3 regions of the Priestia sp. 40 genome follow, and region 1 is predicted to be linked to each of the others. Evidence: riboswitches for the same ligand, from Rfam matches in the RefSeq annotation. Region 1 holds a riboswitch; each other region holds the start of a gene.
The links. Region 1 has a riboswitch for cyclic di-AMP ahead of ACO1DI_RS04125 (potassium channel family protein). Riboswitches for the same ligand answer to the same signal wherever they lie in the genome.

Region 1 (7,519 bases):
CGTCCGGTTGCCGAGGTCTTTTTCATAGCGAGCGACTATTTTTCGCTGACTGATTGCATCTTCCTGTGCTTTTCTCAAAAAGTCTTGAGGCAACACCCGTGATGAAAAATAAGAGATATCTGCATGCTCAGGCAATAAAATATGATCCACGGTTCGATTGCCAAGCGTTGGTTCACTATCTTCATTGCTAAAGTAGTATTCACCTGAGCGGCTTGGCAGGCCGTATTCTTTTAAAATATGCTGTTCATTCTCAATAGTGGTATAAATTTCGTTCGTGAAGAACTGCCTGAGCGTCGTTGGGAATAAAATAGCGAGCAAAATTGAAATAAGCAGTAAAATACCGGAGATGACGAGCCAAATTTGAAATGCAAGCGACTTGTTTTTCATGCTTTCATCATCCGGTATCCGTATCCGTAAATCGTTTCAATTCGTGCTTGCGGCATTTTTTTACGCACGCGTCTTACTAAATCATCCACCACTCGGTCCGTGCCGAAATAATCTTCCCCCCAAATGAGATTCAGCAGCTGCTCCCTTGAAAAAGCCTGTCCAAGGTCTTTTGAGATAGTGACAAGAAAATCAAATTCTTTAGACGTTAAATCAATCGGCTTTCCATTTTCACTGACTGTACGGGTATGTAAATCGATTTCATAAGGAGTCAGCGCAATGGTATCGGTTTTTTTTTGATTGGAATCATATACGCGGTTTAGCAGTTTGTTTGCTCGAATAACTAGTTCACGAGGCAAAAAAGGCTTTGATAAATAGTCGTCGCTGCCCATTTCAAGCCCAAGAACCCGGTCAATATCGGCATCGCGGGCTGAGATGAAAATAACAGGCACATGTGGCGTTTGCTGCTTGATTTCGCGAATGAGCTGATACCCGTCAATGTCAGGCAGCATAATATCTAAAATCCACAGATGCGGAGGCGTTGCAATCATTTCTTTGGCGTCCGTACCGTTAAAAAATGAGCGAACGTCCCAGCCTTCTTTTTGAAGGTAAAGGGTTAAAACTTCGTTTAAATTTTGTTCATCCTCTACTAAATATAGTGTAAAGCTCAAATTTGACACCTTCCTCTGAATATATGAAAATTAAGGTAAATAAAGCATATTGCGCCATCTATGCGCGTTTCTTTAAAGGTCTATGTACCCGCTATTATACTACGTGTTTGCTGTTATAAAGAAATTTTTCACAATTTCACACATTGTTTTGATACTTATCCCAAACTTTTATTTTATAGTATAGATAACATAAAATTTGCTACGTTAAAAGGAGTGTTTTTCATGGATCCACGTGATTATGAAAGAGAACAAGAACGAAAGGAAGAATACGAAAACCGCCAGCAGCGCTATGATCAGTATCAGCCTGCGTCATCATCACAACCTCCAAAAAGACGCTTATTTCCAGTGATTGCATCTTCAATTGCAGGAGCAGTACTTGGAGGAGGAATTGTGCTATACGGTGCTCCCCAGCTGGGGTTAATGGATTCAGCTGATACGCAAACAGCGAATCAAACAACGCAGACTCAAACCGCAACAACAACGAGCACAACGCCTCGAACAGTAAGCACAACCGTGAATCAGTCAGATCTTGTTTCAGTTGTAAATAAAGTATCAGCTGCTGTTGTAGGCGTGAACAATATTCAACAGCAAACAAATCCATTTTCTGGAGATACCCAAACGCAAGAAGCAGGAACGGGTTCCGGTGTTATTTTCAAAAAAGAAAATGGAAAAGCATACGTTGTGACCAATAACCACGTTATTGACGGCGCAAGCGAAGTAGAAGTGTCACTTTCAAACGGACAAAAAGAAAAAGCTAAAATTGTCGGAGCTGATGCGCTAACGGATTTAGCAGTGCTTGAGATGTCTGACAAAAATGTTGAACAAGTGGCGAAGTTCGGGAAATCATCGGATTTAGTAGCGGGTGAAACGGTGCTTGCAATCGGAAATCCTCTTGGTGAACAATTTTCTCGTACGGTCACACAAGGTATCGTGAGCGCAGCAAAACGCTCTGTCCCTATTTCAGACAATTGGAACGTGGATGCAATTCAAACGGATGCGGCGATTAATCCAGGAAACAGCGGCGGGGCCTTGATCAATTCTTCCGGTGAAGTAGTCGGTATCAACAGTATGAAAATTTCAGAAGACAATGTAGAAGGCATCGGCTTTGCTCTTCCAAGTGATGAAGTGCAGCCGACAATTGAACAGCTGATGAAAAACGGAAAAATAACGCGTCCATATATGGGGGTAGGTCTTCAAGATGTAGGTCAGCTTTCAGCTGCAACAAAACAAGATCAGCTAGGCCTAACAAGCGATACGTCTGAAGGAGTTGTCGTAACGACGGTTGAACCGTTCTCTTCTGCTTCTGATGCAGGTTTACAATCAAAAGACGTGATTGTTGCCATTGATGGAAACGAAGTCAAAACATCCAGTGATTTACGTCAATATCTATACACAAAACGCAAAGTAGGAGACACGGTAAAATTAGACGTGTACCGAAATGGAAAAAAACAAACCATTTCTTTGAAGCTTTCAGAGCAGCAGGATAACAATGGATGAGTTCAACACCGTTAAAGCTGCTGCTAGCAGTATTAACAGCGTTCGGATTTTTAACCGGCTGCGGAGGGAAGCATTCAAACACGATGTTTCCTTCTGTAGAAATTAGTCAGCTATCTTCTACCAAAGAACTGGCAGCGTATGAGGGAGGCAAGGTGACAGGAGCTGAATTCAACCGTTTTTTAGCCGTTAAAGGGTTCTTAAATCCAGATGCTCCGCTAAATGATACAAGCTACCGCAAAGAGTTATTGCGGCAGCTTGTTATGCAAAAAATCTTAATTTCGCATCTAAAGACAAGCGATAAAGTACAAAAACAAGTTGAGGATATGTGGAAGCAAATTAAACGCTCATATGACGAGGATACAAGAAAACAAGGTTATGAAGTGTTAAATATTCGTTCTAGTGATGTAACCAACCAGCTAACGAATCAGTTTAAATTAGAAGAATATTTCCGTAAACAAATTACGTCTGATGAACTAACTGCTTACTATAAACATATTGAAAACGATCTAACGCGCGTATCTTTTACGCAGCTGGCTTTTTCCACTTTACATGATGCCGAGGCCGCTTCGGCTGAACTGCAAAAAGGAACATCGCTTCAAGACGTTCAAAAAGAATATGCTGATGTCCAGACAATCAGCAAACTAGAGAATGCTGATAATCTAAAGCTTTCAAGTCTATCTCCCTCTTTTATAGGTGTTTTAAAAAAACAGCACATCGGGGAGTGTAGTGAGCCCATTAAAATGGGTAAAGTCTATTATATTCTTATTTTAAAACAAAAAGATAAAAAAACGGAATCAGAAGTCAAAGAAGAAATGATGAAAGAACTTGTTTTGAATCATATCAACCGGTATATCCAGGATGAACTGCCAAGGTTTCACGTGACTTTCAACCTTAGGTAGTTCCCTTTTATATAGATTGATTGTTTTCAAAAAACAAGCAGGTAAAAGAGCTTTCTGTTAATAGAGAGCTCTTTTACATTTTTAAGTAGACAGAAATGTCAGCACCTGATAAAATAAAATTGTAAAACTTTCATTATTCGGAAAATTTATACCCTCCAGCTTTGGAGGGTTATTTTTTATGCTGTTGGACGAATCCATGAGGCTGAGACAAAAATATTTTCGTTGAAGGGAGATCCGAACGGGTTTGGTTCTTGATGAAGAATCAAACTCATTCGGATTTTTTTATTGGCAGGGTGAACGGATGTCGTTATGTCTCAATCACTTTTCATCTTTTAAATGACTCAATAATGCAGGAGCCATCTCCACGTGAGAAAGGGCGATGTGTGAAATCGTTTTGGCATAAGGTGTAATTTCGTTAATAAATTGTTCGAGTACGTGCAGATGAGGAAGCTGAAGCTTTGTAATAAAGCAGGCTTGCCCGGCGATGCGTTCACAGAATAAAGCGTAGGGATACTGAGAAATAAATCGTTTAAAACGTTCGTGCTCTCCGTTTTTCATAGTTACTTCAATAAAACACGATACAGGCAGGTGCAGCTTTTCATAATCAATATCGATTGTATATCCTTTTATAACACCAAAGCTCTCTAGCTGTCTTACTCGCTCTGCCACCGAAGGAGCAGACAGGTTAATTTGTTTTCCTAGCTCTCGTAAGGAAAGGCGGCTGTTTTGCTGCAGCGCCTGCAAAATCGATAAATCAATTTCATCAATTTTCAATTGAAAACCTTCTTTCTTATTAACGTTTCATTTGATTAGTAATAGTAGATAAGATATTTTATATGTAATCTAAAATCTCCATTTTTCTTACTATAATAATTAAAAAGGAGTGAGTGAAAAATGGCAAGAGTTTTATTAACAAACGAAGAGGGAACAAATTTTGAAAAAGCATTGAATTTAATTCCACATGTAAAAAGGTTGTATGATGAGCTTTACGACACGCTTTGGAACAGCGATATAGTAGAAAAAGAGACCAAGGAAAAAACTAGGCTTTATCTAGCAGGTGTTAACGGCTGTGAGACGTGTATGAGCATGTCATATGTAGGTGATAAGACGCTTAATCAAAAAGTGTTAAGAGAAAAAGAGCTGGAAGAAAAAGACCGGCTGCTGTTTCGATTTATTGATGTATACCGAGTGCGTCCAAGGGAGTTGACCGATGCTGATATGGATCAATTAAAGAAATTTTACAGTGATACGCAGCTGCTAGAGCTTTTGGCTGTTATTAATTTATTTGATCAATTTCACAAAATGATTGTCAGTTTAGATTTATATGATTTTTGCAGCTTGCAGGGCAAGTGAAGTCTTCGCTAAAAATATCTTGACAGACAAAATCCACAGGAGTAAGATAGCTTTCGTGAAGTGAAACGTATCATGAATCGAATCGATTATTCTAAAAAATAGATCATAGACATTTGAATAAAAATCGCTTAATCCATTACGGAGCGGAGGACCCATTATTTACGCACATATTGTGCTCCGGGGTGAATCCTTAAAAAGGTAGGGTTACTCTTAAAACCCGAACCCGACAGCTAACTTCGCAAGCGTTTTGAGGGGGAAGAGTCTGAAAAAACACGGGAGCCTTCCTGTGTTTTTTTGCGCTTTTTTTAAGAAAAAGATGTAATTTTTTAGAAAAAGTATAAGCTAAGAGAACACACAGCAGTTGAAGGAAGGAATAAATACATTATGAAAAAACAGTTTGCTGTATTAGGATTAGGTCGTTTTGGAGGCAGTTTGGTTGAAGAGTTTGCTAATCTGGATGTGGATGTGCTCGCTATTGACCGCAATCAGGAGGTAGTAAATAAATTTAGCAACTTAGCTACATATGTTGTGCAAGCAAACGCGATTGATGAAGCTAGCTTAAAGGGGCTAGGTATTCGCAATGTTGATCATGCTCTTATTTCGTTTGGAGACGATATCGAAGCAAGCGTGCTCGCAACGATGCTGTTAAAAGATATGGGCGTTAAGCAAGTATGGGTAAAAGCGGTGAATATGTATCATCAAAAAGTACTTGAAAAAATAGGAGCGGATAAAGTCATTCATCCGGAGCGCGATATTGCTAAGCGGATTGCTCATCACGTGGTGTCAGAAAAAATTATTGACTATATTGAACTGTCTAAAGACTATAGTATTGTTGAAATTGTCGCTTCTAAGAAGCTTCATAATAAAACGCTTTTTGATTTAAATATTCGCGCAAAGTACGGCTGTAATATTATCGGCTTTCAGCGAAAAGACGGGGAAATGGTGATTTCGCCTACGGCGCATGAAACAATTGAACAAGGAGATATGCTTATTGTCATCGGACATAATCGCGATTTAAACCGTTTTGAAGAAGAAGGAGTTTAACACATGAAAAAACAAAATATTAAACTCACCCCTCCGCAGCTGTTGCTCTCTATTTTTGGTGGAGGAATTATTATTGGTGCTCTTCTATTGATGATGCCTTTTTCTACTACCGAGCCAATCCGGTGGGTAGACGCTCTTTTTACGTCAACTTCCGCTATGACAGTAACCGGCTTAGCCGTCGTAGATACAGGTACACGTTTTACCGTCATCGGTCAAACGATTATTATGCTGTTAATTCAAATAGGCGGTCTTGGCATTATGTCATTTGCCGTGCTGATTTTTATGATGCTCGGTAAAAAAATTGGATTTAAAGAGCGTATGCTCGTTCAGCAGGCGTTAAATCAGACGAGCGTCGGCGGAGTTGTCCTGCTAGTTAAAAGGCTGTTTATCTTTTCATTTTTAATTGAGTTTGTTGCGCTTATCTTTTTAGCGATACGCTGGGTTCCGGAATTCGGGTGGTCTAAGGGGCTATTCTTTAGCTTGTTTCATTCAATTTCGGCTTTTAATAACGCTGGGTTCGGACTACTGTCTGATAACTTAGTTCAGTATGTAGGAGATCCCATTATTAATATAACGATTTCTTTTTTGTTCATTATTGGTGGGTTAGGATTTACCGTTCTTGCTGATATGTGGGTGAAAAAATCGTATAAAAAACTAACGCTGCATTCAAAAATTATGATTATCAGCACGTTCGCCATTAACGTGATTGCCATGCTTTTTATTTTTTTCTTAGAGTACGGCAATTCGCATACGCTCGGAAATTTATCATTAGGAGACAAAGTATGGGCTTCTTATTTTCAAGCGGTAACAACAAGAACCGCTGGATTTAATACAATTGATTTAGCTCACCTGCATGACGCAACGGTCTTTTTAATGGTTTTGTTAATGTTCATTGGTGCAGGAAGTGCGTCAACAGGAGGCGGTATCAAGCTCACGACGTTTGTGGTGATTGTCTTTTCTGTATGGGCATTTTTACGAAGCAGGGAAGATATTGTGCTGCTAAAGAGACGACTTCTTCCTCTTCATGTGTTTAAGGCTCTAGCCATCACGATGATTTCGATTATGTTTGTGTTTGGGGCTATTTTTCTGTTAAATATTTCAGAAAACCTCCCGTTTGTAAAAATTATGTTTGAAGTTGTTTCTGCGTTTGGGACAGTAGGTTTATCCATGGGAGCGACTCCTGAGCTTTCATACTTTGGACGCGTGATTATTATCTTTATCATGTTTTTAGGAAAAGTGGGGCCATTAACCCTTGCGTTTTCATTATCTAAGCAAAAGCGTGAAGCCGTTCGTTATCCAAACGAAGATATAATGCTAGGATAGAAAAATCGCCTTCGATGAGGCGATTTTTTTATATTATTTATACGTTCAAGACATATAAGAGGTTACGCACAAAACAGTTGCGATGAATAAAAAGAAGGCAAAGACAAGAACAATGGGCAATTTGGAATGTCGGCGCATTAAAGGCCCCCCTTTTTTATAGTAAAAATCTCTTACTATATATAACGAAAGAAACAAAAATATGATTCACTTTTTTTGGCGAAATTTGAAGGTTTTTCTCATAAAAATCCGCACCCCTGTCCTAAACATTTTGCCAAGCTCTTGCATACACTAAAAGCAGATAACAGGAAGTGAGGGATGTTACGTGGGAAAACAAAATTTCGCGTTAAT
Region 2 (7,519 bases), on a different contig from region 1:
CATGCAATGGTGTAGCGGTTAGAACCATTCTTATTCATAAAACAATGAACAAAAGAGGCATTCACATCGCCCTTACTAGTTTGCAAAGATTTATACAGTTGGATATCTAACAATGGAACGCTCCATTTTAATTTCATTTTTGGAAGAATTCTTTTTTTAACCGACTTGACCGTTAATTTAATAAAGTAAACACCATCTTTTTTTGTTTCATCCAATACGACATGCACACCTGGTTCCTTGTTGATCTCCAAGTTTATATAGGGTGTAGCAATCACTTCCTTCATCTCCTTCACCATCATTCTTAACTTTGTACACCAACAAAAATGTAACCGCATTCAAAAATTTGTTTTCGTATTTACAAGTAGACCACCCTAAACGAAGCTTTTTTACTTTCTTTCATTTTATGTAAAATACTTTCTAGACTCAATGGTAAAAATCAAAGTGAAAAAAAGCATTTTTTTGCTTTGTCTAGTAATTAACTAAATGCTCTTTATCTCTTAGCGCGCAATTTTCTCTTCTTTTTCAAAAAAAGATGACAAACCTAACAATATAGTATAATAATAAATAATGAAGAATGATTATACACAGAAAGGATGACAAATATGAATCATGAACCTTCTCTTCTTAAACAACTAAAATTATGGCATATCGTCGTGATAGGGTTAGGCTACATGGCACCTATGGCCGTTTTTGATACATTTGGCATTGTAACTGAATCAACAGATGGACATGTTTCAGGCGCTTATGCATTCACGTTGATTGCTATTTTATTCACAGCCATTAGTTATGGAAAAATGGTAAAAGCTTTTCCCGGAGCTGGTTCTTCTTATACATACGCACAGCAAGTAATGAATCCAAGCATTGGTTTTTTGGTAGGATGGACGGCTCTTCTTGATTATCTATTTCTACCGATGATTAATGCACTTTTGACAAATATTTACCTAAGCTCTCTGTTTCCAGGTGTTCCAAAAGCCGTATGGATTATCAGCTTTGTTGTCATCATGACCATAATGAATATTTTCAGCGTTCATTTAACCGTTTCTTTTGGTACGCTATTAGTTGCTTTTCAAATTTTAGTCGCTATTATCTTTATTATTTTAAGTGCTACAACTCAAGGCCAAGAGCTGTCATTTAAACCGTTTATAAGTGAATCGGCCTCTATATCTCTGTTATTAAACGGAGCAGCTATTTTATGCTTTTCTTTTTTAGGATTTGATGCTGTAACCACTATGGCCGAAGAAACACTTGAGCCTGAGAAAACCATTCCTAAAGGGATTCTTATTATTGCATGTACGGGAGGCGCCTTATTTATCACGGTTTCTTACTTTGCTCAGCTTCTTTTCCCTTCAGCCTCTTTGTTTCATGATTTAGAAGGTGCATCAGCGGAAATTGCTTATAAAATTGGCGGCCAGCTTTTTCAATCTATTTTTGTAGCAGCGGCCTTGACTTCAACTATTGCTTCTGGACTTGTCTCACATATGAGTGCATCAAGACTTCTCTATGCAATTGGGAAAGATGGTTATCTGCCTCGAGGAATTTTTGGCTATATTCACCCTAAAACAAAGACGCCTATTTGGAACGTGGTGATTATTGGTGGCCTCTCTTTAATTTCACTAGGTCTGTCTCTTGAAAAAGCTACCTCTTTAATTAATTTTGGTGCTTTAATTGCGTTCAGTTCAGTGAACATAGCGGTTTTTATCCATTATTTTATTCATCAAAACAAACGATCCTTCAGTGGGTATATTTCATATGTACTTATGCCTTTACTCGGCAGTTTATTTTTATTTTTTATGTGGCTTAACTTAGAAAAAACATCTTTATTTATCGGTATTGTATGGAGTATAATCGGAATTATTTATTTACTGATTGCTAGACGAAAAAATACTATTACCATTCCTACTTTTCATTTTGATTAAGGAAATAGACTTAACACATGAAAGCTGCATTTACTATACCAATGAAAAAATCCGAACGCATTCGATTCTTAATCAAGAATCAAACGCGTTCGGATTTTTCTTCAACTAAAATACTTTCGTACCAGCCTTTTTCTATTTTTTAGATTGTGAGACTTTTTCCAAAATACGCCTTTTACGGTAAAGCATCATTCCAACTTCTCCTATATCGCTAATCGCTTGTTTGTTAATATACGCCCCAAATACCATTCCTGCTATAGGAATCATTTGAAATAGCTTTTTCCATCCCAAGTTGTCTCTATAGGTTAGAAACACTTCTCTCCAACCTTGGAGCTGCTGCAAGCTCTGCGTTCGATTGCCGCTTGCTAATTCTTCTAAAATCGCACGCTTTCCTACAATATCAGAGGATGAAAACTGCATGCATTTGACCATAAAAATGCGTTCCTCTTGCTCAGTTGGATCGTAACCATAAGAAACAGCCACTTCTTGCAGTGTCTTAAGTGTAAGTCCCAATACAAAAGGAATATCAATCGCCAGTGTAAAAATTCCACCTACTCCGGTTGTAGCTCCTTGCAGCTGTGCATTCTTTTTTCGGACTTCAATAAAATACTCGGCCAATTCATCCATTTCCTGCAGAGATAAATGCTGAATATCCTCTATTGAAAGCTGCTTATTTTCTTGTAATTGGGCTGATGCTTTCTCTAGCGTTGCAGACGTATTAGCTAAATACTGGCCTCCATTATCAACATACTTAGCAATTTCATCTAATAATTTTTCTATTTTTTGATGAATGAACTTTGGCGTTACTTTATCTAAAGCTGAAAAAGGCAAGCGAGCCAGCCGCTCCCAGAAAAAAAGTCCTTTTTGGTCTTTCTCCCACTTTTCAATTTTTCGTAGTTCTATTCTCAACTGTTCATACTCTGACATATCCTCACTCTTTTCCTCGATTTATCAGCTCTGTCCTACTTGTTTATTCCGCACATACTTAATGATAAAAAACAACGCAATTAAAACAACAATTCCGATTCCAATCGGCTGCATATATTGAGACACAATCGGCCCCACCTCTTTCCACTTAGGTCCTAACTTATATCCTAAATATACGTAAATAGCCGTTACTGGAAGCATCGCAACAAATGTGTAAATAGAAAACAGCCATACATTCATTTTTGCCATCCCGCACGGAAAAGAGATAGCGGTGCGCACTCCTGGAATAAACCGTCCAAAAAAAGCGACCCCGCTGCCGTACTTATTAAAAAAGCGATCGGCAGCGTCGATTTCTTTTTCTTTCACCAAAAAGTATTTTCCATATTTTAAAACTAGCGGTCGTCCACCGTAACGTCCCAGTGCATAAAGAGTCAACGGTCCACAAACACCGCCTACTGTACCTGCAAGGATAGCCAGATACAAGTTCATATCACCTTGGTACACCCAATACCCTACTAAAGGTAAAACAAGCTCTGCCGGGACAAACTCAAACGTTAATGCTAAAATTACGCCAAAATAAGAAAGCTGTTTTAGCGCTTCAATTAAAGAAAGTAAAACCGACTCTAACAAAAATTCTCCTCCTCATGTTATTAAATCTAAGACCACAAAACTATAATTTAGCCGATTGATAGATAAAAACCAATGCGACATAGTTTTTTCCTTTCCCTCTTTACGTATGACGTACTACAAAAGTTTCAATAAAAAAAGCGCTAGTTTTATCCAGCGCTTTTATAGTTTAAAGTTAATTTGAATAATACCTACTTTACGAAGAGCATCGTATAAAATAACTAAAGCCGGTCCTAAAAATAACCCGACAAAACCTAAAAGTTTAAATCCAATGTACAAACTAACTAGTGCAGCCAAAGGTGAAATACCCATATTTGTAGAAAATACTTTTGGTTCTACTACACGTCTTACTACCGTAATGACTCCAAATAGAATAAATAAACCGATTGCTAATGAGTCATGCCCTTGAGTAAGAGCAAAAATCCCCCATGGAACGAGAACCGAGCCTGTCCCAAGGATTGGCAAGATATCGACAATTACAATTAATAAACTAAGAAGCGCGGTATACGGAACATCTAATAGCCAAAGCCCTATATAAGCCATTACAAACGTCATGACACTTAAGATAATTTGTGCCTTGATAAAACCAACCCCCGCTTGGATAAGCTGAGTGATGACAACTTGTAGCTTATATTTCGTTTCTTCTGTTAAAAATGACTTAATTTTATTTTTAATAGCAGGCAGCTCAAGGCTGATAAATACAAGCGCTACTAAATAAATAAGAAACTCTAATAGAAACCCAGGAACAGTAGCGGCAAAGCTGATGATAATTTCCACCGTACTTTTTAACAGAGAATCTAATGAATTTACGGTTTTTTCAAGCGTGCGCTCGATAGAAGAAATCACTTCTGTAGGAAGAGCGTTTGAATAGTACTTCCACTTAATAATGGTTGGGTAAATCGCGGTTTCATAGATTTCTTTTACAAATGAAGGCGCTATTTTTGAAAGAGCAACCACTTGCGTAACGATTGTCCGAACAATAAAAAATCCAATAAGTATCAGCGAAACAACATATAAAATGAAGGTGGTAAGCACTGCATAGACTCTCTTCATTTTAAAAGATTGATGCAATTTCTGAACAATACCCTCAAGTGCTAATGCTGTTAATAAAGCAAACACAATCGGTAAACTGTAAGGGATTAACAAACATACGATTACTATCGAGGCGATGACCCATATTCGCTTTTTCCACATACTCTACTATCCCCCTACTAGCTAAGCTATCTCTATATTTACTGATAAAGAAAGGAACCAGTGACTGCTTTATGTAAGAATAAAATTTGGATATTTTTATACCTGATGTTACATATTATAGGGTCAATTCCCATAATAATAAAGGAATTATTATGAAAAAAGCTACTTATTCTAATTTTTTGAATAGAATAAGTAGCTTTTTAATTTATAAATTAGCCGGCCCTCATGACCTCTGTACCTTTTTTAGGATCAAATTTGCCTTCGGATTTAGACATTACAATTGCTGCTAGTGTGTTTCCTACTAAGTTAACAACCGTACGTGCCATATCCATGATTCTGTCTACTCCAGCAATGAAGGCTAATCCTTCTGCGGGAACACCGATTGTTCCAAGAGTAGCCAGTAATACAACAAATGATGTTCCTGGCACTGCAGCCATTCCTTTCGATGTAACCATCAATACAAGAATGAGCGTCAGCTGTTGAACGATCGTTAAATCAATACCATACACCTGCGCTAAGAATAACGCTGCAATCGCTTGATAAAGAACGGAACCATCTAGGTTAAATGTATAACCAATTGGTACAACGAACGATACGATAGCTTTTGGACAGCCCATCTTTTCAAGTTTTTCCATGATACGCGGAAGAACTGTCTCAGAACTAGATGTACTGTATGCTAACAACAGTTCATCTTTCATATAGCGGAATAAGTGGAAGATGTTAATTCCTGCCCATTTCGCAATTCCTCCTAATACAACAAGTAGGAAGAAAATTAACGCTAAATAAACTAAGATAACAAGCTTTCCTAACGAAAGGAGTGAATCTAAGCCAAATTTTGAAACCGTTACACCAATTAAAGCAAATACACCAATTGGAGCCACTTTCATTACAAGGTTTACCACGTGAAACATTGCGTGAGAAACGCCGTCGAAGAATTGTACAACTGGCTTTCCTCTTTCCCCAATTGCTGCTACTCCAAGTGCAAACAACACTGTAAAGAAGATAATTGCTAGCATATCTCCTTCAACAATTGATTGGAAGAAGTTTGTCGGAACAATGTGCAAGAACGTTTCAGCCACTGACTTTCCTTCTTGCTGTTCGGATGTTTCAACGTATTGTGAAATATCACTCTTCTGTGCTGATTGAATGTCTACACCTTGCCCAGGATGAAAAATATTAGCAATCAATACACCGATTACAATTGCAAAAGTCGTAATAATTTCAAAATAGAGAATTGTTTTAACGCCGAGCTTCCCGACCTGTTTACCGCTACCTGCTCCTGCAACCCCAACGACTAAGCTTGAGATAACAATTGGAATAACAATCATCTTAATTAATCTTAAAAATAAGTCTCCTAGCGGCTGTAGGTATGTTACTACACGCGGATCGTTAAACCAAATTACCCCTACAAGAACACCGAGGATTAATCCGGTAAAAATCTGCGTAGCCAAACCAAAACGAATTTTTTTCATAGATGTACCTCCCCAAAGATGTATGACATTTGTATATACTTTTCTGAAAAAACAAAAAAAGACTATTCTTAAGAAAGAACAGCCTTTTACTTACGCTATTTTGGGCTCTTTCTCTCAATAAAGCAAACGGGGTTAACTGTCGGATTCGGAATTGAGAGTTTCCTACCTTTTGTAAGGATTCACCCCAAGGCAGCTTTACTGCCGATAATGATTCCCCCGCTCTATACGATTAAGCTTATTATTCAGTTTTTATAAAATTAAAACGATCTATACGTTGTCATACGTTTTTTACAGTCAATAAAACTAAACAGAAGTCTTACTTTTACTTAACTTTATACTGCACAAATATTAATTTACTATTTTTCGACACGTTTTGTCAATACCTATGTTTATAAAACGCTTTCAAAAGGCGATAATATATATTTATGCAAAAAAGCTATTGCAACATTGCAATAGCTTTTTCTTGCTCTTTGAGTCTCTATTAGAAGTTTAAGGGACTAAAGAACACGCGTATTTATTTTATAAAAATACAAAATATAGAATAGCTGCTAAAACAATTCGATAAATTGCAAATGGCACTAATTTGATGCGATTAATTAATTTTAGGAAAAAGCGAATGGATACCAGCGCAAAAATAAAGGCGCTGATAAAACCGGCAATAAAAAACGGTAGTGCATCTGATGTGAAGTACTGCCAGTTTTTAATCAATGAAAGTCCGCTTGCTCCTGCCATGATTGGCACTGCCATAATAAATGTAAAATCTGCGGCTGCCTTATGGCTCATTCCAAGAAGAACCCCTCCTGAAATCGTTGAGCCTGAACGAGAAAAACCTGGCCAAAGAGCAATACATTGAAACAGTCCTATACCTAGTGCTTGTCCATAAGACATTTGGTCCACCGTCTCTACACGCGGACGTTTAGGTCCAAACAAATCTGCTAGAATCATTAATACAGCTCCAACCACTAAGCCAATTAGCACCGTATTTAAAGAAAACAAATGTTCATCAATGTAATCATCAAACAAAAGTCCTAACACTCCTGCGGGTAACAGACCAACAATTACCTGCATTAAATTCAAGCGATTTGTCGGTCCAATTGGAGCAGCTGGTTTTTTTCCCAATCCTAATAAATTAATAAAACGATCTTTAAAAATAACAACTACTGCTAAGATCGACCCTAGCTGAATAACAATTTTAAATGTATTAGCTACTGGAGATGAAAATAATTCTTTTGAATTTAACCACAGGTCATCCACAATAATCATATGCCCAGTTGACGAAACAGGAGCAAACTCTGTTAAACCTTCTACAATCCCTAAAATGATTGCTACAATAATTTCCCACATAAAGCTATATACCTTGCCTTTCTTTCAAATTAATAAGCTTAT
Region 3 (7,519 bases), 130 kb from region 1:
TGCCTTATCAATTTCTTTACACATATAGCTGTAAATATCGTTCACATTTCCCCGGTAATCATCTATTCTTAGACGCTTGTTGCCTTCATCTAAAAAAAGAGTCATAGCAAAAGTTGATTGACAAATATTTTCTTGTTTCGCCATTTGTTTGTATCCTCTCCCTTTTTAGCTTAGTCCGCAATACTGCACCAGTCTGCTACAGTGAGAGCAATAATTTCTGCTGCGTCAAGCATCGTTTGAATACAAATATACTCATTTGGAAAGTGGGCTACTTCTGTTACTCCTGGTCCAAACACAACTGTTGGAATATCCCCTACTTGTGACAATATCCCTCCGTCCGTTCCCCAAGGAGATGCTTCAATGATCGGCTGTTTCTGTTTCACTTGATAAAAAGAGGACGAAAGAGAGGTCATAAGCGGATGCTCTAATTCAATTTCACCGGGAAGCCAGTGAGCCCCAAACCATTCCAAGTCGAACAGGATGCTCAGCAAACCACTCATCACACTGAGGCAAAAGTTCAAGCCACGATTTCATTTCCGCTCTAACATTTTTCATTTTTTCATGCGGAGCCACTCCTATCCTGCCTTCTAATATTACTTGATCAGCGACTGAAGAAGGCCACGTTCCTCCCTGTATATTTCCGATATTAATTGGCACGGGAATGGGAATTTTATTATAGAGCGGATCGGTAATTCGGCTGTTTCTCTCTTTTCAAGCCCCTCAATATGTTTAAGCACAACAGCTGCTTTTTCAATCGCACTCACGCCTTCATACCGAGTCCCTCCATGTGCTGCTACTCCATGTACGGTCACGCGAAACCACATCGAGCCTTGCTGTTTAGGGAAGATCTTCATGTTGGTTGGTTCTGGAATAATGGCACCATCTGCTTTATACCCTCTAAGCACGCAGGAAAGTGTCCCTGCACCTCCGCTTTCCTCTTCTACTACGCTTTGAAAAATAATATCTCCTTTTAGTGAAATATCTAGCTCTTTCAACGCTTGAATAGCCAAAAGTAACGACACATTCCCTCCTTTCATATCCGTTGCTCCGCGTCCATATAAGTTTCCATCTTTTACAACGGCCGTATAAGGGTCTTCCGTCCACTGTGAAAGATCTCCGGGTGGTACGACATCAATATGCCCATTCAAAATGATGGATTTCCCTCCGCCTTTCCCTTTTAACACGCCTACCACATTCGGACTGTCTCGAAAAGTAGAACGGTTGGAGGCAAAAGCTTCATGGGTACGAAGTATTTTTTCGTCCGGTTCCCATATATCAATATCTAACTGCAGCTGTCGAAGGCGTTCAATGACAATTGCCTGCGCATGCTTTTCAGAACCCTGTACGCTTGCTTCTTCTACGAAACGCTTGAGTAAACGCACTGCACTTTGACGATGTTCTGTCATCCAGTTATGAATAGATTGCTGTATGTTCATGTAATGGTCCTCCTTATGGTATCGTAATCAATTGATCACTCAGGCGAACTGTCGCTTCTGTTGAACTCAAAATATCCTCTACGGTATAAGGAGACATTAGCTCGGTTAGAAGAAGCGCATCTTTTTCTACTTTAAAAACTGCCCGATCCGTAATAACTAATCCCACGCAGCCCGAGGCAGTAAGAGGTAAAGAGCACGTCTTAACCAGTTTTGGTTCTCCTGTCTTGCTCGTATGATTCATTAGCACAATGACTTTTTTTGCTTTTTGAGCTAATTCCATCGCTCCTCCCATCCCAGGAACTCGCTTACCTGGCACAATCCAATTAGCTAGATCCCCTTTTTCACTCACTTCTAACGCACCAAGAATGGTCATATCGACGTATCCTTTTCGAATCATCGCGAAGGCAGTAGCACTGTCACAGTATGAAGCCCCTTGAACGGTAGTTGTTGGATAGCCTGCTGCATTGCAGACATTCTCATCTTCTTCACCTAAAGGAGGCGAAGATCCTAACCCTAAAATTCCGTTTTCAGCATGAAACATCACATGAACAGCGCTTGGTACATAGTTAGGAATAAGAGAAGGAATGCCAATCCCTAAATTAACAATCATGCCGTTTTTGATTTCAGCCGCAGCACGTTTTGCAATACGATGACGAATATCTATTCCCAAACCCATTTCCAATTCACTCCTTTTGAAGGGACAATATAATCCACAAATACACCTGACGTCATCACATTCTCTGGGTCAATGTCGCCAAGAGGAACAATTTCATCCACTTCAGCAATAGTTATACGACCTGCCATAGCCATTAATGGATTAGTGTTTCGAGCGCTTTTATCGTAAAGCAAGTTGCCGAATGGGTCTGCTTTTTTTGCATATACAAAAGCCACATCGGCTGTGAGTGGTTTTTCAACTAAAAATGTCTTGCCGTCTACTTCCACTTTTTCTTTTCCAAATTGAATAATGTCATTTTCAATTCCTACATCAATCAGTACTCCTCCGAGTCCAACTCCTCCCGCTCGAATCCGTTCAGCAAGCGTTCCTTGAGGAGAAAACTCAACTTTCAGCTTTTCTTCTGTCATCAGCGTTCCAGCCACTGGATTCGATCCAATATGAGAAGCGATTAGCTTTTGAATTCTTCCTTGGCTTACCAATTTTCCCGCACCAATATGAGGAAAGCCTGAATCATTACATATCAATGTAAAATTTGATTTTCCGCTTTCAATAAGACCGTCAATGAGAGAAGGCGGGCTGCCTACTCCGCCAAATCCTCCTATCATCAGCGTAGCAGCATGATCCACGTACTCAATCGCTTGTTCCACAGTTGTAATCTTTTGAAATGAGTTTTCGACCTTTGTCACTCATTTCACCTCATTTCCCTGTTTTTCATTTTGCACTTCATGTAATGTTTTCGAAAGCAGATCGACCGCTTCATCAAGTTGACGACGAGTAATCGTAAATGGTGGCGCAATAATAATACCGTCTCCTTCGACTCCGTCTGTTCCTGCTTGTGAAGAATAAAGGAGAAGACCATTTTTTTGGGCTTTACTTATTACGCGCGCCGTCATATTTTCCGAAGATGAAAAAGGCTCCTTCGTTTTTGGATTTCGCACAAGCTCAAGACCAACTAATAAGCCTTTGCCACGTATATCACCAATGATAGGGTAAAGAAGTTGAAGCTTCTTCAATTTCCCTACTAAGTAGTCTCCTTTCAGCGCTGCTTCTTGAACAAGATCATGCTTTTCAATATAGGTTAAAACAGCGATCCCTACAGCGGATGACAGCGGATTAGCGCTTAGCGTATGTCCGCTCATAATTAATTTGGATCCGTTCATGATAGGTTCAATCGTTTTGCTGCTAGCCAACGTAACGGCTATTGGTGTATATCCTGCTCCCACTCCTTTTCCAAGCGTCATGATGTCTGGTTTAACTCCCCAGTGCTCATACGCAAACATCACGCCTGTACGCCCAACTCCAGTCATGACTTCATCGGCTATCCATAACACATCATATTTATCACAAATTTCTCTTATCACTTCATAATAGCCGGGAGGAGGTGTAAGGGCTGCTCCGGCTGCTCCTACAATGGGCTCTGTAATAAAAGAAGCAATATGTTCAGGGCCGGTTCGTTTGATAACTGTTTCCAATTCGTGTGCACAAGCAAGATTACAGGATGGATAGGTTTGCTGAAACGGACATCGATAGCAATAAGGAGGTGAAACTGAAGGATAATCTTCAAGCAGAGACGAGAAGCGTTTTCGCCTTCCAACGTGCCCTGACATAGACAGAGCTCCTATTGTAATACCGTGATAGCTCATCCAGCGTGACAAAACCTTTGTTTTGGTTGGCTTTCCTTGCTCTTGAAAATGCTGAATTGCCGTTTTCATAGCCGTTTCAGTCGCTTCGGTCCCGCTGTTAACAAAAAAACTCCACTGGAAATGATTGCTACTTAATTCACATAGTTTCTTAGCTAACGCTTCTGTTGGATCACTTGTGAACTGCGACCGATATACAAACGCAACTTTCTGTGCCTGATCGGTCATTGCATCAATAATTTCTTTTACGCCGTGTCCGATACTTGCTGTAACTGCCCCCGACGAAGCATCTATGTATCTTTTTCCATCTTGGTCGTACAAATAAATTCCTTTTCCATATGAAATAACTGGATAGTCATCGTCGAGCAGCGGCTTTATCACATGGGTCTTATTCATTTCCGCACTCTCCTTTCAAACACATACTCTTATTAAACTGTATGCTGAAAAGAAGAGTTTCTTGCCAATAAAAAAAGCCCTAGCATATAGCTAGAGCTTTTACACGTATTAAGCTGATTGCGTTACAGATTTATCGATACGCTTTGCTTCTGACTCAGCCACAATAACGGCACACGCAGCGTCTCCTGTAATATTTACAGATGTACGAAGCATATCAAGCAAGCGATCAATTCCAATAATTAATCCGATACCTGCTACAGGCAGGCCAACCGAACTTAGTACCATTGCTAGCATAATAAGGCCAACTCCCGGCACGCCTGCTGTACCAATACTAGCAAGCACCGCTGTCAATACAACCGTCACAAGAGCGCCCAGCGACAGGTCAACGCCGTATACTTGCGCAATAAAAATAGTCGCTACACCTTGCATAATTGCCGTTCCATCCATGTTAATGGTAGCACCTAACGGCTGAACAAAACTGCTGATGGACTCAGGGACACGAAGATTTTTTTGAGCTACATTCATTGAAATCGGAAGCGTTGCATTACTGCTTGATGTACTGAATCCAACCGTCATCGCAGGAGCAAAACCTTTAAAAAATTCAATAGGATTACGTCTGGCCATAAGAGCGACCGATCCCCCATATGTTACGATTGAATGGATGAACAGCGCGAGCACGACTACAATCATGTACAGCCCCATCGCTTTAATTGCCTCCCAGCCTTGACTTCCAACCGCGGTTGCAAGAAGCCCAAATGTTCCGTAAGGAGCAAACTTCATCACCAGATTTACAAGATACATCATCAATTCATTGCCTTGCTCGAGTAAATTGTAAAGCCCTTTTGTTTTACTTCCAAGCATCGTAATACCAAAACCGATAAAGATAGAGAAAACGATAAGTTGAAGCATATTCCCTTCAGCCATCGCTTGAATTGGATTGACTGGAATCATATTTAAGAATGTCTCTCCAACCGGCGGTGCTTTTTCGGCTTCAAAAGAAGCGTTTTTTGTATCAAAAGATCCAAACGTACCTGGTTTAATTGCATACGCTAAAATTAAACCAATAATAATCGCAACGGTTGTTGTAACTAGGAAGTAGGAAACTGTTTTAGCCCCGATTCTTCCTAGTTTTTTAGGATCTCCTAAACCAGCTACACCTAACGTGATAGAGAAAAACACAATTGGTACAACAAGCATTTTAATTAAGCTTAAGAAAATTTGGCCAAGCGGTGTAAACAAGTACTTGTCCAGCGGAGCAAAAGCACTTGGAGCAAAAGCGTTAATCAACACTCCTACAACAGCACCAGCAATTAGCGCGATAATGATCTTTGTCGATAGCTTCATAGATTTACCTCCCGTAAATAAATTATATTAGAATGATTCTAACTACCATACTTATTTTACCATGCATTGAGAACGATAACACTCAAAATATACAATATATTAAAAATTTTCAGATTAATAGTTTAGGAATATTTTTAGCTATACAAAAAACCATGAGAATATCATGGTTTCATAGACCTGTTATTCCCTCACTGAATGCTTACGGAGTTAGCTGTTGGATTCGGGTACGTGAGTTACCCTACTTGATTCATTCAAGATTCACCCCAAGTACATTACGCACAAATATGGGTCCCCCGTTCTCTTATAAAACAAAAGAGATTAAGCAAATAATTTTCTTTAATATTTTTGCATGATAATAATTGTTACTTTAATTAAAATTCATTTCATATGTTTCTGTCAAGTTTTTATTCAAAAATAATGCAGGATTTTATCATAAAAAGTTGAGAATTGTTATATTTCAAAATATTTACATCATATTTTAATAAATCAAAAACACTTATTTAACAAGACTTATAATCTAATTGATAAAAAATTAATTCAAAAAATAGTTTGTAAAGTGAACTTTCTTCTCATTAAATTACATTCATAAATTCGCATAATTATTCTAACGCCCGCGTACTTTACTGCTTTCACAAATATTTTACTCATCAAAAAACAACTCTTTTCAACTGTTGATTTTATCCTTATCGTGCTGCTTGATATAAACTCCCTAAAATTTCACTGACTTTATTGGCGCAAAGAAATGGACATTATCAATTCGCCTTATTCTACTTAATTCTACTCACGATAGGAGTATGGATTCCGTAATATTTTTAAAAAAAGAGCGGGTAATGATCATATAAAACTATCGGAGTTGGAGCGGTACAAGTTCTTTACTTTTTAGTTATTCGCTTTTGTTATTTAACACATAAAAAAAAGAGGCGGTGACGGCCTCTTTTTTTATACAGTAACAGGTTCAGAACTTGCTTTGCGATTCTTTAATTTTTCAACAATGTCACGCGCTACCCACACACCACACGCACTTGCCTGCGCGAGTCCTCGCGTAATACCAGCTCCGTCTCCTCCGACGTATAAACCGGAAATTTCAGTTTCAAACTTATCGTTTAACTTCGGACGGGCTGAGTAAAATTTCGCTTCCACACCGTAAAACAGCGTATGTTCAGATGCTAACCCAGGCGTTACATGATCCAGCGCTTCTGTCATTTCAATTAAGCTTTTCATCGTGTTGTAAGGAAGCACTAAGCCCAAGTCACCAGGCACAGCTTCTTTTAACGTTGGTTCTAAAAAGCCTTCTTTAATTCGAGTTGCTGTTGAACGACGGCCCTTTAAAATATCTCCATACTTTTGAACAACTAAGCCCCCGTTTGACAGCATATTAGCTAATCTTGATACTTCGTGCGCATATTCGTTCGGCTGATCAAATGGATCCGAAAATTTATGAGAAACAAGCAGCGCAAAGTTCGTATTTTGACTTCCAAGCTTCGGATCTTTGTATGCGTGTCCATTTGCTAACATAATACCTGAATGATTCTCTACTACCACATGTCCTGAAGGATTGCTGCAGAACGTTCTGACTCTTGTACCTACAGACGTATTGTAAATGAATTTCCCTTCGTACAAGTGCTTGTTGATTTCTTCCATAACAACGTTGGATGTTTCTACTCGAACGCCGATGTCCACTTGATTGTTAATCATTTTTAAACGGCGTTTTTTTAGTAAGTCGCTCATCCACTTCGAGCCGTCTCGACCTGGTGAAACAACCACTTTATCAGCCGTAATTCTTTCACCATTTTTCAATTCAATACCGCGCACGATATGCTGACCATCTTCTTTTTCTGTTATTAAATCGGCTACTTCCGTTTTATACTGCATATCAATTTTTTCTTTTAAGTATTCATAAATGCTTTTTAAAATTTCTAAATTTTGCTCTGTTCCTAAATGACGCACCTGGGCACGCAATAGCTTTAATCCTGCTGCGTATCCGCGTTTTTCAATTTCACGAACTTTATCAGTTAACGGATCCGTAA

Region 2: another riboswitch for cyclic di-AMP. It lies ahead of ACO1DI_RS17460 (cation:dicarboxylate symporter family transporter); the one in region 1 lies ahead of ACO1DI_RS04125 (potassium channel family protein).
Region 3: another riboswitch for cyclic di-AMP. It lies ahead of ACO1DI_RS04825 (dicarboxylate/amino acid:cation symporter); the one in region 1 lies ahead of ACO1DI_RS04125 (potassium channel family protein).

Annotation. Positions count from the first base shown of each region.
Region 1 is NZ_JBMPZA010000005.1:582,303-589,821, reverse strand. It holds gene ACO1DI_RS04155 (sensor histidine kinase) at 1-387, opposite strand, end outside; gene ACO1DI_RS04150 (response regulator transcription factor) at 384-1,055, opposite strand; gene ACO1DI_RS04145 (S1C family serine protease) at 1,278-2,552, shown strand; gene ACO1DI_RS04140 (peptidyl-prolyl cis-trans isomerase) at 2,549-3,451, shown strand; gene ACO1DI_RS04135 (Lrp/AsnC family transcriptional regulator) at 3,770-4,225, opposite strand; gene ACO1DI_RS04130 (hypothetical protein) at 4,346-4,804, shown strand; cyclic di-AMP (ydaO/yuaA leader) riboswitch at 4,920-5,064, shown strand; gene ACO1DI_RS04125 (potassium channel family protein) at 5,189-5,848, shown strand; gene ACO1DI_RS04120 (TrkH family potassium uptake protein) at 5,852-7,171, shown strand; gene ACO1DI_RS04115 (YjcZ family sporulation protein) at 7,494-7,519, shown strand, end outside.
Region 2 is NZ_JBMPZA010000015.1:504,170-511,688, forward strand. It holds gene ACO1DI_RS17435 (hypothetical protein) at 1-284, opposite strand, end outside; gene ACO1DI_RS17440 (APC family permease) at 603-1,916, shown strand; gene ACO1DI_RS17445 (EcsC family protein) at 2,049-2,840, opposite strand; gene ACO1DI_RS17450 (DedA family protein) at 2,865-3,470, opposite strand; gene ytvI (sporulation integral membrane protein YtvI) at 3,630-4,661, opposite strand; gene ACO1DI_RS17460 (cation:dicarboxylate symporter family transporter) at 4,874-6,133, opposite strand; cyclic di-AMP (ydaO/yuaA leader) riboswitch at 6,240-6,379, opposite strand; gene ACO1DI_RS17465 (undecaprenyl-diphosphate phosphatase) at 6,653-7,477, opposite strand.
Region 3 is NZ_JBMPZA010000005.1:709,322-716,840, forward strand. It holds gene ablB (putative beta-lysine N-acetyltransferase) at 1-144, opposite strand, end outside; gene ACO1DI_RS04795 (M20/M25/M40 family metallo-hydrolase) at 171-500, opposite strand; gene ACO1DI_RS04800 (peptidase dimerization domain-containing protein) at 436-657, opposite strand; gene ACO1DI_RS04805 (peptidase) at 594-1,436, opposite strand; gene ACO1DI_RS04810 (3-oxoacid CoA-transferase subunit B) at 1,450-2,112, opposite strand; gene ACO1DI_RS04815 (CoA transferase subunit A) at 2,097-2,798, opposite strand; gene ACO1DI_RS04820 (aspartate aminotransferase family protein) at 2,799-4,148, opposite strand; gene ACO1DI_RS04825 (dicarboxylate/amino acid:cation symporter) at 4,257-5,492, opposite strand; cyclic di-AMP (ydaO/yuaA leader) riboswitch at 5,673-5,827, opposite strand; gene ACO1DI_RS04830 (NAD(P)/FAD-dependent oxidoreductase) at 6,432-7,519, opposite strand, start outside.